2 linked regions of the Pyrococcus horikoshii OT3 genome follow. The protein of the gene in region 2 binds, or shares a complex with, the protein of the main gene of each other region. Links are inferred from orthologs where the notes say so. Each region holds a gene or a part of one and is shown on either strand. Other genes may lie near its edges.

What was found.
Region 1: the proteins of fen (region 2) and PH_RS03110 are in contact, whole or in part, in a crystal structure (PDB 1RXZ), measured with the Archaeoglobus fulgidus proteins. The link is inferred for Pyrococcus horikoshii OT3 from one-to-one orthologs. Residues at the interface, in WP_010877775.1 of Archaeoglobus fulgidus: Lys326, Ser327, Thr328, Gln329, Ala330, Thr331, Leu332, Glu333, Arg334, Trp335, Phe336; in WP_010877842.1 of Archaeoglobus fulgidus: Asn43, Val44, Ala45, Met46, Pro120, Arg121, Pro123, Leu125, Gln151, Met192, Ser194, Asn218, Tyr219, Pro220, Ile237, Leu238, Ala239, Pro240, Arg241, Ile242, Glu243, Ser244.

What each region holds. Positions count from the first base shown.
Region 1 is NC_000961.1:591,863-597,996, forward strand. Bases 1,713-4,599 are described here. They hold PH_RS03110 (DNA polymerase sliding clamp), read left to right. Parts: upstream 1,713-2,724; coding sequence 2,725-3,474; downstream 3,475-4,599. Other genes in these bases: PH_RS03095 (haloacid dehalogenase), read right to left, coding at 1,713-2,159; PH_RS03100 (transcription factor S), read left to right, coding at 2,242-2,574; PH_RS03105 (hypothetical protein), read left to right, coding at 2,556-2,747; PH_RS03115 (Gins 15 protein), read left to right, coding at 3,506-4,063; PH_RS03120 (MFS transporter), read right to left, coding at 4,053-4,599. Also shown: PH_RS03080 (phenylalanine--tRNA ligase subunit alpha), read right to left, coding at 1-150; PH_RS03085 (DUF120 domain-containing protein), read right to left, coding at 364-1,002; PH_RS03090 (endonuclease V), read right to left, coding at 914-1,549; more of PH_RS03095, read right to left, coding at 1,509-1,712; more of PH_RS03120, read right to left, coding at 4,600-5,285; PH_RS03130 (aspartate racemase), read right to left, coding at 5,523-6,134.
Region 2 is NC_000961.1:1,271,868-1,278,051, forward strand. What follows is about bases 1,887-4,823. They hold fen (flap endonuclease-1), read left to right. Parts: upstream 1,887-2,807; coding sequence 2,808-3,839; downstream 3,840-4,823. Other genes in these bases: PH_RS06675 (ABC transporter ATP-binding protein), read left to right, coding at 1,887-2,298; PH_RS06680 (phosphate-starvation-inducible PsiE family protein), read left to right, coding at 2,325-2,714; PH_RS06690 (tRNA (guanine(37)-N1)-methyltransferase Trm5b), read right to left, coding at 3,823-4,815; PH_RS06695 (hypothetical protein), read right to left, coding at 4,822-4,823. In the rest of the region: PH_RS06665 (ABC transporter permease), read left to right, coding at 1-334; PH_RS06670 (ABC transporter ATP-binding protein), read left to right, coding at 327-1,307; more of PH_RS06675, read left to right, coding at 1,318-1,886; more of PH_RS06695, read right to left, coding at 4,824-5,253; PH_RS06700 (hypothetical protein), read right to left, coding at 5,207-5,542; PH_RS06705 (prenyltransferase/squalene oxidase repeat-containing protein), read right to left, coding at 5,542-6,184. UniProt on the Methanocaldococcus jannaschii protein: Structure-specific nuclease with 5'-flap endonuclease and 5'-3' exonuclease activities involved in DNA replication and repair.

The sequences.
Region 1 (6,134 bases), 680 kb from region 2 along the record:
CTTTGCTAGCCCTTGAGATTGCAATGTTAAAAGAGCCCTCATCACTGCTACTTGATCTAAATTTGTCTTTTCTATGAGTTCTTCTACTGTAGCATTTTTTAGCTCGGCTAACTTTAGGAGCACGAGCTTTTCATTATACCCCAACCTCATGTTCGCACCCTGTGAGGTAAGGTTATACCTTTAAAAATTCTTTTTGGTACATTAATATGTCCGACCTGCCGCCCGGGGGCCCGACCGAGGGAGCGTGCCGAGAATGGCGCGCAATGAACGAGGTGACGTCGTCGGGCGGACAGGGCCCGGTCTCCGGGGCCGCCTGAGGTTGCCGAGAATGGCGTTCAATGAAGGCGGGCGGATAATCCGGGCCTAAAGAACTTTAATTCTAACTTTATCTCCATCTTGAAGATTCAAAGTTTTTCTTAAGTTAACTGGAGCTATTACCTCGGCGATTTTTGGAGGATGAACGGTTCTTGATGGTATAACTATAGCCCCCTCTATTCCATCTATTTTAATTCTATAGGCTCTTACATCTCCAAAAGTCCTCCCGTTCTTTTTAAATCCCGGAATTATGATTGGTCTAGACGTGCATAAAGCATCAAAGATTGTTTTTGGGAAAATGACCTTAACATTTAATGTTCCAGGATAGGGATCAAATCCTAAATATTCCCTGATAAAAGGAGCATACTGTCTAACGTAATACGCCCCTTCCCCAATCCCTGAGATAACTTCGCCCACTATGACTCCAGAATATAGGGCTATTGATATATCCTCGTAAAGCTTCTCTAAGAGCCTTATCCCCTTTTCCGTAATCATGACTGAAGTCCCCCTTCTTGATTCCTCTTTTTCTATGTATCCCAACTCCTCAAGCTCTTCAAGCCATCTGAGAGTTGTTTGGGGTGAAACATCTAACTCTTTACTAATTTCCCTGAGAGTTATTGTTATCTTTCCCCCTATTGCCCCTCTTTTTCCTAGATCTATTAGGAGAAGGAGTGTTTTTAACTTCATAAATCCTCCCCTTTGATAGTTTATCGGCCAATTTTAATGGTTTTGGATACCCACTTTCGTCGAGTATCGCTCTTATTATTTTGGTGGCATCTTCAAGCGTTATAAGATTTCCAACACTTACATAGACTTTTCCAACTTTCTTATAGGTATCCTTTGGTGTGTTTTTTAGTAATCTCTTTGCCACTCCTATAGTAGGTTTCCTAAGAACAACTCCAATATGTGAGGCTAATCCATACCCTCTTGGATGGGCTTTTCCGTGCCCCTCAACTATAAGAACATCGAATGTCTCTCCTTTTGTTGCTATAAGTATAGGTTTGGTCTCCCTTAGAAAGAAGAAGGTGGGGATATATGGAAAAGATACCGTTGTTTCAATAACTTTAGTTTTCAGGACTTCTCCCTCTGGAAACGTCGTTATAACTAATGCTGCTCTTGCCTTTTCTTCCTTGTATGAAACGTCCACTGCTGCAACTTTTCTAACCTCATTTATCTTCCTTTCGACTATACTTTTACTCAGTTTTTTCTGAATATTTGCTATCCTCTCTAACATTTAGGAACCCCTCTATCTTCTCCTCAACACTTCTGTTTATCTTTGCCCTTGTTAAATCTTCTAATGTTTTTTCAAGGATATATCTAGCTTGATCTTGTTTTTGTCTTATATTAACTAGTCCTTTTGGATATTCAAGTGTCATTAGCTCTTCATACACATTTTCCATAAATTTGTATATATCTTCAGCAACATCTAGCTTTCCTTGCATGAGGTTTATTAAAAAATGCCTTCTTAACTCTCCGATGAAATCTCCGATTCCCAATATGTAGTCCTGGGGTGGAACTCCAAGTTCTTCAAAGCTTGGGAAATCCTTGTTGGTCAAATACCTGTAAAGGAGTGTTGCTTCGACGAATTCCTGGTTAGCAGTTTGAACGTATCCTGAATAATAAAGGTCTTCATGCTCTTTGAGCTTTTTCTTAAGTTCCTCTATTAGTAATGAAGCTTTTTCAAGTCTTTCCCTAGCTAGCTCCATATCTTCCCTATGCATAGCCTTTATAGCATCGCCACTAAGTCTGACTATTTCTCTCGTGATTTGAAGAGCTTCTTCCCTAATAGCGTCTTTTTCATCGAGTACCTCCTTAATTCTTGCTATAACCTCATTTATCTTCATCTCCTTCCCCCTCCCTATTTTTAGGTAAAGTTTTTATTTTAAATTAGGTTACCTTAACTTTGGCTAAACGGGGGGTGAGAAAATGGTAAAGTTCTGCCCTAGGTGCGGGAGTATAATGATTCCGGATAAGAAGAGAGGAGTTTTCGTGTGTAGGAAGTGTGGTTACGAGGAACCCATTAATCCTGAGGATGCTAAAGCCTATAGAAGAACTGAGGAGATTAAGCATAAGCCCGATGAGGGAGTTATAGTGATAGAACAAGACTTTTCAACGTTACCAACTGCAAAAGTTACCTGTCCGAAATGCGGCTATCATGAAGCCTGGTATTGGGAGGTTCAGACTAGGGCCGGGGATGAACCCTCAACGATATTCTATAAGTGCAAAAGGTGTGGCTACGTATGGAGGAGCTACGAGTAAAAGTTCTTATTAAGTTAGCGGAGAAAGCTTTAAAGGAACTTGATGAAGCCTATAGAAGGATTCCTGAGGTTAACAATGGAAAAACTTATTTACTAAGAGGGAAAGAGAGAGTTAGGCTTATGCTTAATATCCTAAAGGAGGTGCAAAAAGATGCCATTCGAAATAGTCTTTGAGGGTGCAAAGGAATTTGCCCAGCTCATAGAGACGGCCAGCAGGCTTATAGATGAAGCGGCCTTTAAGGTAACAGAAGAAGGAATATCAATGAGGGCTATGGATCCGAGTAGAGTAGTTTTAATTGACCTTAACTTACCTTCGAGCATATTCAGTAAGTATGAGGTGGATGGGGAAGAGACGATAGGTGTCAATATGGATCACCTAAAGAAAGTTCTTAAGAGAGGTAAGGCCAAGGATACGCTTATCTTGAGAAAAGGAGAAGAGAACTTCCTAGAAATAAGCCTCCAAGGGACTGCTACTAGAACCTTTAGATTACCCCTAATCGACGTTGAAGAGATCGAAGTGGAATTACCTGATCTCCCGTATACAGCAAAGGTTGTCGTTCTGGGCGAAGTGCTTAAGGAAGCAGTTAAAGATGCTTCCTTAGTAAGCGATAGCATAAAGTTCATGGCTAAGGAAAATGAGTTTATCATGAGAGCGGAAGGAGAAACCCAGGAAGTTGAAGTTAAGTTAACCCTGGAGGATGAGGGGTTACTTGATATAGAAGTTCAAGAGGAGACAAAGAGCGCTTATGGGGTTAGTTATCTAGCGGATATGGTAAAGGGAATAGGAAAGGCCGATGAAGTGACAATGAGATTCGGGAATGAAATGCCGATGCAGATGGAGTACTATATTAGGGATGAAGGTAGGTTAACGTTCCTGCTAGCCCCAAGGGTTGAGGAGTGATACTTCTTCATAATTTTTTATGGGGATTCAAATGGATATTGAGGTTCTGAGACGTCTTCTCGAGAGGGAATTATCTTCTGAGGAGCTAACTGAGATAGATGAGGAATTTTACAGAGATTTGGCTAGCTTTAGGAAGGCCTTGGAACTAAATGCTGAGAGGTATGAAGAAAGGGGAGAGGATATAGAAAAAAGATTATATCTAGCCCAACTTTCGCTTGTTCAAAGCATAGCTCGAGAGATCTTAAAGATCAGACTGCATAAGATTGTAGATATGGCCTTTGAGGGCGTGCCGAAGAATTTGGTTGGCGACGAGAAAAAGATATTTGCCGTACTATCGGCCTTTATTAATGGAGAACCTATTTCAATTGAGACAACAGAGGTAGAGGTAAAGGAAGAAAAAGTAGAATCAAAGACACCTTCTGGCTTTTTAGAGTTGTACCTCTTAAAATCAGATATCCCCAGGATCATTGATGAGAACCTTAACGAATATGGCCCCTTTAAGGCCGGGGATCTTGTTACCCTACCAAGATCTATTGGGAATGTTTTGGTCAAGCGTGAGGTGGCCGAAAAAATAACGATTAGGATTTGAAGGCGAGTAGAAAGCTCACTATTAATGGTAGGGTTGTAGAATAAAGCATTACTGAGAATCCGAAATTATCTGCTATTAACCCTCCAATTAAAGGACCTATCACCCATCCCAGAGTCATCATCGTGTTTAAAAGTCCCATACCCTGACCTCTTTCCCTGTGTGGTACTCTTCTTGCAACGTAAGTCGATGCAGAACTGGTAATCATGGCCCATTTCACTCCCGATAGCAATGACACTAGGGCCATAATGATGATAGTGGTAGCCCAAGCATAACCTATGAACGTTAATATATATCCAAGAATTGCCAGCTTGTAAAATACCTTTTCTCCGTATTTATCTATTAGCCTTCCAATTAGAAGTGATCCTAGGGCCGCTGCCAGGGAATCTATTCCAAGTAAAAACCCAACAAATTCCTCTCCGAACTTCTCTTGAAAATACACTGGAACGGTTGCATAAACTTCTCCTGAGGCAATCATCGCCAGTAAAACTGAGAGATAGAACGCTCCAAGTTCCCCCTTCATTAACATTTTAAATGCTGAACTCTTCATTTCAACTTTTTCGGACTCTCTACCCTCTCTAATTGGAAGAAAACTACCAATATTCTTCTTTTTCCTTTCTCTCTCCTTTACTTGGGTCAAGAACAATATTGAGACCAGAGAAACTATGGAGGTTGCCAAAAATGCACTTTTTATTCCCACCTTTTTCACTATATACCCACCCAGGAAATTCCCTACCATGAACCCCATATTCTCCACGAAATTAAAGAAGCCAAACATTGAACCTACCCTAGTAGAAAGTTCCGATATCAATGCTGAATGCGCTGGTGCGAAGGAAGCTCCTAATGCCCCTTGGGTACCTCTTAGGGATAGAAGGAGGATCGGTGTTGATATAAAGATGACTAAAACGTATGTGGTACCCGAGAATAGAACTCCCAAAATTATGAATGGCTTTCTCTTTCCAATTTTATCTGAAAGATATCCAAATGGATACTGAAAGATTGCTGAGGTTAAGTTGTAGATAACACTTAATAAACCCACTAAAAACATCGTTCCCCCTATAATCTTCATGTACACAGTTAAGTATGGATATCCAATCCCCCAAGCTAAGTTTGCAAAGAACATCCCTATTGCAAAGAAGGTTATATTCCTCTTAAGGGTGTTTCTTCTGGCTTTTCCAGCCCTTTCTCGGATACCCTGAAGAATTGTGTTCTTTCTCGTTTTCATTAAGGTCACCCTCTAAACGTTTAGCTATTGAACTCAATGGGATAAAGTTTATAAGTTCATCGAAAGCTAAAAATTAATCGAGTGGGGGCGTGGTGTAGCCTGGTCCATCATCGCGGGCTCCAGAGGCCATGAGGATAGGCGGGTTTGCTGACCTCGGGGCGTGATGAACCTTTGGAGCCCCGAGGGCCGGAGAAACCCGCGGACCGGGGTTCAAATCCCCGCGCCCCCACCAAGTTTTTACTTTTCTAATGCAACCTTAACGGCAACTTCTGCTATAACATCCATAGGATCTATGAGGGGAACTTTTAGATCATCCTGCTTAAGAACTACACTAACTTCGGTACATCCAGCTATTATGCACTCTGCTCCTCTCTCCTCTAGGATTTTTGCAGTCTTAAGTAGTAGCTCTCTTCCAAGCTTCAAATTCCCGGCTTTAACCCCCTCATATATCCCTCTCATAACATCTTTCTGCTCATCTTCCGTTGGAGTCATGATTTCAACTCCATACTTGGAAAACTCTTTTTCATAAACTCCACTCACTATAGTTCCAGTAGTAGCTAGCAAGCCAGCTTTTTTGAACCCTAACTCTTTTACTTTTTTTGCAGTTTCTTCTATCATGCTAATTATGGGGATCTTGATAGCCTTCCTTATATCCTCAACAAACGCATGCGCGGTGTTACAAGGCATTATTATAAAGTCGGCCCCACACTCTTCTAGTCTTTTAGCCGTCCAGATAAGTTGTGGTCTTGGATCTTCTCCTTTACCAAGAATATAAGCAGTTCTATCAGGAATTTGAGGATTATTGAATATTATAACCTTCGGGTGTTCCTGATCCCTCTTTGCCGGGGT
Region 2 (6,184 bases):
ATTTAAGCATATCTTACCCAACATAATTGGACCAATACTAGTTTACATAACCTTAGACTTCGGTGGAGTCGTACTAATGGAAGCAGGCCTAAGTTTCCTGGGCTTAGGTGCCGTCCCACCCATAGCAGATTGGGGTAGAATAGTTTACGACGGAGCTCAGTACTTCCCAAGATGCTGGTGGCTCGTCTTCTATCCTGGACTGATAGTGTTGCTAACTGCGTTAGGCTGGAACCTTCTTGGTGATGGATTGAGAGACATCCTGGATCCAAGGACTAGGAGAAGCATAGAGTTCAAGGTTAAGAAGGGAAAGAAGGAGGGTGAGGAAAGTGCCTGAGCCTATTTTACAGGTTAGGGATCTTACCGTTCACTTTTACACTTATGCTGGAATAGTTAAGGCCATTGAAAAAGTATCATTTGATGTATATAAGGGAGAAACGTTCGCGTTAGTGGGAGAAACCGGATGTGGGAAGAGCGTAACATCAAGGGCCATAACCCAACTCATTGAGAGCCCAGGAAGAATAGTTGGTGGCCAGGTGCTATATTATAGGGAAGATGGTAGCGTAGTTGATCTGCTAAAGCTGAGTGAGGAGGAGATAAGGAAAATAAGGGGAAATGAAATAGCCTACATATTCCAGGATCCACACTCGTCTCTCGATCCACTCTACACAGTCGGATACCAGATAGCAGAGGCCATGGAAGTCCATGGAAAGATAAAGAACATAAAGGAGGGAATTAAAAAAGCCGTTGATATCCTCAAGTCTGTTCTCATCCCGGATCCACAGAGGAGGGTTAACAACTACCCACACGAGCTCTCAGGTGGAATGAAACAGAGGGTTGTTATTGGAATTGGACTCTCAAACAATCCGAGAATACTAATAGCCGATGAGCCAACAACGGCTCTAGACGTTACAGTTCAAGCCCAGATACTCGATCTTATAAACCAGCTAAAGGAGAAGTACAAAGCAACTGTAATTTTAATCACCCACAACTTGGGAGTAGTTGCGGAGACGGCTGATAGAGTAGCGGTTATGTACGCCGGAAAGATCGTAGAAATCGGTACCGTTGACCAGATATTCAAGAATCCACTTCACCCATACACCCAAGGACTTCTTAGGGCAGTTCCTAACCCACTAACTAAGATAGAGAAGCTAGAAGCAATTCCAGGAACTGTTCCAAACTTGATTAACCCACCGAGCGGCTGTAGATTCCATCCAAGGTGTCCAAAAGCCATGGATATTTGCAAGCAGAAGGTGCCTGAGCTAAAGGAAATTGAACCAGGTCACTTTGTAGCATGCCACCTTTACTGAGGTGATGTTCATGCCGGAACCCGTCCTTAAGGTTGAGAATTTGAAAAAATACTTTCCAGTAAGAGGATTGTTAAGAACCGTTGGGTGGGTAAAGGCCGTTGATGGAGTTAGCTTTGAGATCTATAAAGGAGAAACCTTCGGATTAGTCGGTGAGAGTGGGTGCGGTAAAACGACAACGGGGAGGACTATCCTTAGACTTATAGAACCTACTGACGGAAGAATAATCTTCATGGGTAAAGATGTAACAAAGCTTAAGGGTAATGAGCTAAAATGGTTCAGGAGAAAAGCCCAGATAATGTTCCAGGATCCGTATTCCTCATTGGATCCTAGACAAACCGTCTTTCAAATAATAATGGAACCAGTTAGATTTCACGGTATTCAAGTTGACGATCCAGAAGAGTTCGTGATAAAATTATTAGAGAGCGTTGGACTTAACGAGATGCACCTATACAGATATCCCCATGAGTTCTCTGGTGGGCAAAGGCAGAGAATAGCATTAGCAAGGTTGTTAGCCTTAAAACCAGAATTTATAGTGCTAGACGAGCCCACATCTGCTCTCGACGTTTCAGTTCAGGCAAACATACTTAATACATTAAAGGAACTCCAAGAAAAGCACGGATTCACGTACCTGTTTATCAGTCACGATTTGGGAGTCGTCAAATACATGAGCGACAGAATAGGGGTCATGTACCTAGGAAAGCTCGTTGAGGTTGGACCTGCAGATAAGGTATTTGAGAATCCACTCCACCCATACACCCAAATGCTGTTCTCAGCAATTCCAATTCCAGATCCAGATATAGCAAGGGAGATGAAAAAGAAGAGAATGAAAGTTACAGGAGAACCCCCAAGCCCCGTAAATCCACCAAAGGGTTGTAGGTTCCATCCAAGGTGTCCATACGCAAAGGCCGGTCTCTGCGATAAGAAGGAGCCGCCATTGGTTGAAGTTGAAAAGGATCACTACGTTGCCTGTTGGCTCTACGCTAAGGCTTAAATATCCTCTTCTTTTTTCAATTTTTGATGCGAGGTAAAGAATTAACAAGAATTTTAGATACAATCTTTGACCTAGTGGGCTGGCTGCTTGAAATAATAGTCATAGGAATAATGGGCATAGCCATATTCAAAACTTTTCAATATTTAATGCACTTAGATTTGGAGAATACCCTCGAGGAATTTCTGTTCCTTTTGATCCTTCTTGAGATCTATGAGCTAATATCCTTATACTTAAAGTATCACCATGTAAGTATGCGAAGGGTTGTCGAACTTGGGGTGATTGCTATAGTTAGAAAGTTAATGATAGTCAAGGATTATAACTCTCTAAATCCCTTCACGCTTATTGGACTCGGACTTGTCATAGTAGCCCTTGGCTGGATTTATGTGAACTTAAGGGAAAGTGGACAACAGGAATAAATTGTTATAAACTTTCAGAGATATCAAGTCTGATGATGAACCTTCCCCTCACCTGAAAGGTGATGAGCACACCGGTAGGCTGAGGGTGATAATATGGGTGTTCCTATCGGTGACCTCGTTCCGAGGAAGGAGATAGATCTTGAAAATCTGTATGGAAAGAAGATAGCGATAGATGCCCTAAACGCCATCTATCAGTTTTTATCAACGATAAGACAGAGGGATGGAACACCACTTATGGACTCTAAGGGTAGGATAACCTCTCATTTAAGTGGGCTCTTTTATAGAACGATAAATCTAATGGAAGCCGGTATTAAGCCGGCCTACGTCTTTGATGGAAAGCCTCCGGAATTCAAAAGGAAGGAGCTCGAAAAAAGGAGGGAAGCTAGAGAAGAGGCAGAACTAAAATGGAAAGAAGCTCTAGCCAAGGGAAACCTGGAGGAAGCTAGGAAATACGCTCAAAGGGCAACTAAGGTTAATGAAATGCTAATCGAAGATGCAAAGAAGCTTTTGCAACTAATGGGAATACCAATAATTCAGGCTCCAAGTGAAGGAGAAGCCCAAGCGGCATACATGGCAAGTAAAGGGGATGTCTACGCGTCAGCGAGTCAAGATTATGATTCACTACTCTTTGGTGCTCCAAGGTTGATTAGGAATCTGACAATTACGGGAAAAAGAAAGATGCCTGGGAAAGATGTTTACGTTGAAATAAAGCCAGAGTTAGTAGTTCTAGATGAGGTACTAAAAGAGCTTAAGATAACAAGAGAAAAGCTTATAGAACTTGCAATTCTGGTTGGGACTGACTATAATCCTGGGGGCGTAAAGGGGATAGGACCTAAGAAGGCCCTTGAGATTGTAAGATATTCAAGGGATCCCCTAGCAAAGTTCCAAAGACAGAGCGATGTGGATCTTTACGCTATTAAGGAATTCTTCCTTAACCCTCCTGTCACTAATGAATACTCGCTTAGTTGGAAGGAGCCTGATGAGGAAGGAATATTAAAATTCCTCTGTGATGAGCATAATTTTAGCGAAGAAAGGGTAAAAAATGGGATAGAAAGACTAAAAAAGGCGATAAAAGCTGGAAGACAATCAACGCTTGAGAGTTGGTTCGTTAAAAAGAAACCCTAAAGTCTATAGCAATATTATACTGCCTTGGTGCATAATTCCTTATTATCCTTTTTCCAAGGATTTCAACTTTAACACCAAGCCTCCCAGCGACTTCATTTATCCTCTTTACATGCCACCCATAAGGGTCTTTCTCTGGGCCAAATCCATAGTAATGGATAATCCCTCCATTGTTTACGCACCTCATGGCATGCTCAAGAAACCTTGAGGCATATTTTGGCAGGTTCATTATGATCCTGTCGGCCTTAACGCATACTTTAGTTACGTCACTCAAAATCGGGATAATGTTTTTTACCTTGTTCAACTTTATGTTTTCTTCCAAATATTTTATGGCCCAGGGATTTATATCACAGGCAAAGACCATCCTCGCTTTCTTTGCTAGGAGAATTGAAAATGGGCCAACACCAGCGAACATATCAAACACAATCTCTCCCTCTCTGGCCATCTTGAAAACTCTCATTCTTTCAGTTGCCAACCTTGGAGAGAAATAAACTTTTGTGATGTCAAGTTTTAGTCTTACCCCATTTTCTCTATGGATAGTTTCAGTTATTTTTTCACCGGCTATATGGATTAGATTTCTAACTCTATATTCTCCCTCAACGCTTCCACCCTTCATGTACACGGCCTTCACGCTTTTGTGAACCCTAATTATCGCCCCTCCAATTTCGTTGGAATAGTTTTGCAACTCACTAGGAATCTCTATGATCGCTATATTCCCTATTATATCAAATGAACTCGGTAAAAATTTCCTGAGCTCCCTAGGAATATTAACCACATCTTTGTAACTGTTTGGCCTGGTTTCGACTCTCTCGAGCTCAACTTCAACTACTTCAAACCCTTCAACTGGAAATTTCACTGGAATTAAAAGAAATCCCTCTTCCCTCTTTATTTTATACTCTCTGTTTAGAGCTCCAAGCTCGATCAACTTTCTCCTAACTTTCTCACCCTCTTTTATTTGGACTTTAACTGCTAGCACCATTGCATCTTAATCTAGGAACCTTACTTTTTGTTCTTTTCGAGAATCGATGTTTAGGTAGTACTTGATTATCTCTTCAACATACTCAAAATTTCTCTCAGGTAGATTTAACATCCTTCTCAACCTTCTATTTTCAGCTATTAATCCCGAGATTTGGATTGCAAGGTTTCTATTATCAGATGAAATTTGAAAAAGCTTAAACCTTAAAGAAGACCATGAACCCTCAAGCTCATACAATCTTTTCTCCACTTCATTAATCTTCTTCTCAAGCTCTTTAATCTCATCCTCTGAGTGTCCCTCAAATTCAGTATTTCCCTTTATGAAAATTTCCCTGAGGATTTCCTCTACAGAAAAGCCAAGCTCATGACAAAGTTTTAATGCATAATCAGGAAGTTCAATTGTTACCTTTGTAAACCTGTTCTTTTTGAACGTTACCTTCATCTTTCAAAGTCCTCCTTAAATTTGAGTTCTCGAGTGAAAGCTCCTGTCTAATCTCCATTAGAAACTCCTTATCTTTAACCGCTCTCCTCTCAAAATTCTTTAGTTTCGCATAGCTCTCCGTGATATCGGCAAGTCTCTTTTCTAATTTGTTTAGCTTTTCTCTTAAAAATTTAAATTTCAAGGAGAGAAGGTAAAGCTTAAATTTCTCCTCGTCATTAAGTAGGGTTAATCCTTTTTCCCTGTTCCTTTTTATAGCTTTAAATTCTTCTTCATCTACCCAGATCTCCATCATACCCACCTTAAAAGTACTTCAAGGCTTGCTAATGCTCTATATGTATTCTGAAAAGTTGATATCCCCAGCTCATAGCTCCTTCTGAATCCACCGTTTTGGTTCTGTAGGGATCTTATAAATCTTATATGAGCTTTGATGCACCTTGCTTTCCTTCCCAGTAGTTCTAGACCCCTTAGAGCGTAAAACGTTGGCTCTATATAGGGAGGCAAAGAATTGGGAACCTCAGTAAAACCACCCCAATCTCCGCAGACCTCACAAAGTTCAAAGTGCCTCGTATCCTCTTTTCTTCCAAGGGAGCTCAAAGTGTAGAGGGCCTGATACGTCATTGTAGTCGTTGGATGGGTTACTCCGTAGCCATCTCCAATTCTAAATTTGTGAACGAACTCTATAATCTTGTTCTTCATTTCCTCACTCGGTTTATAGTTTACTGCATTCATAGCTTTCATTACCCAGTATGTTGCCTCCAATGGAGTTGCCGTTCCAAATTCTTCACTTCCTCCAAGCCCTACTGCAAATTTATTTTCTAAGGGATTGTATTTTTCAAATAGTAAGTTCATCTTATCCCTTGCCAGATCTTTAGCGCCTAAAATTGAGAGTGCCTCAATTGCCATGGCAACTCCTACAGCGGCGGTCTGCATT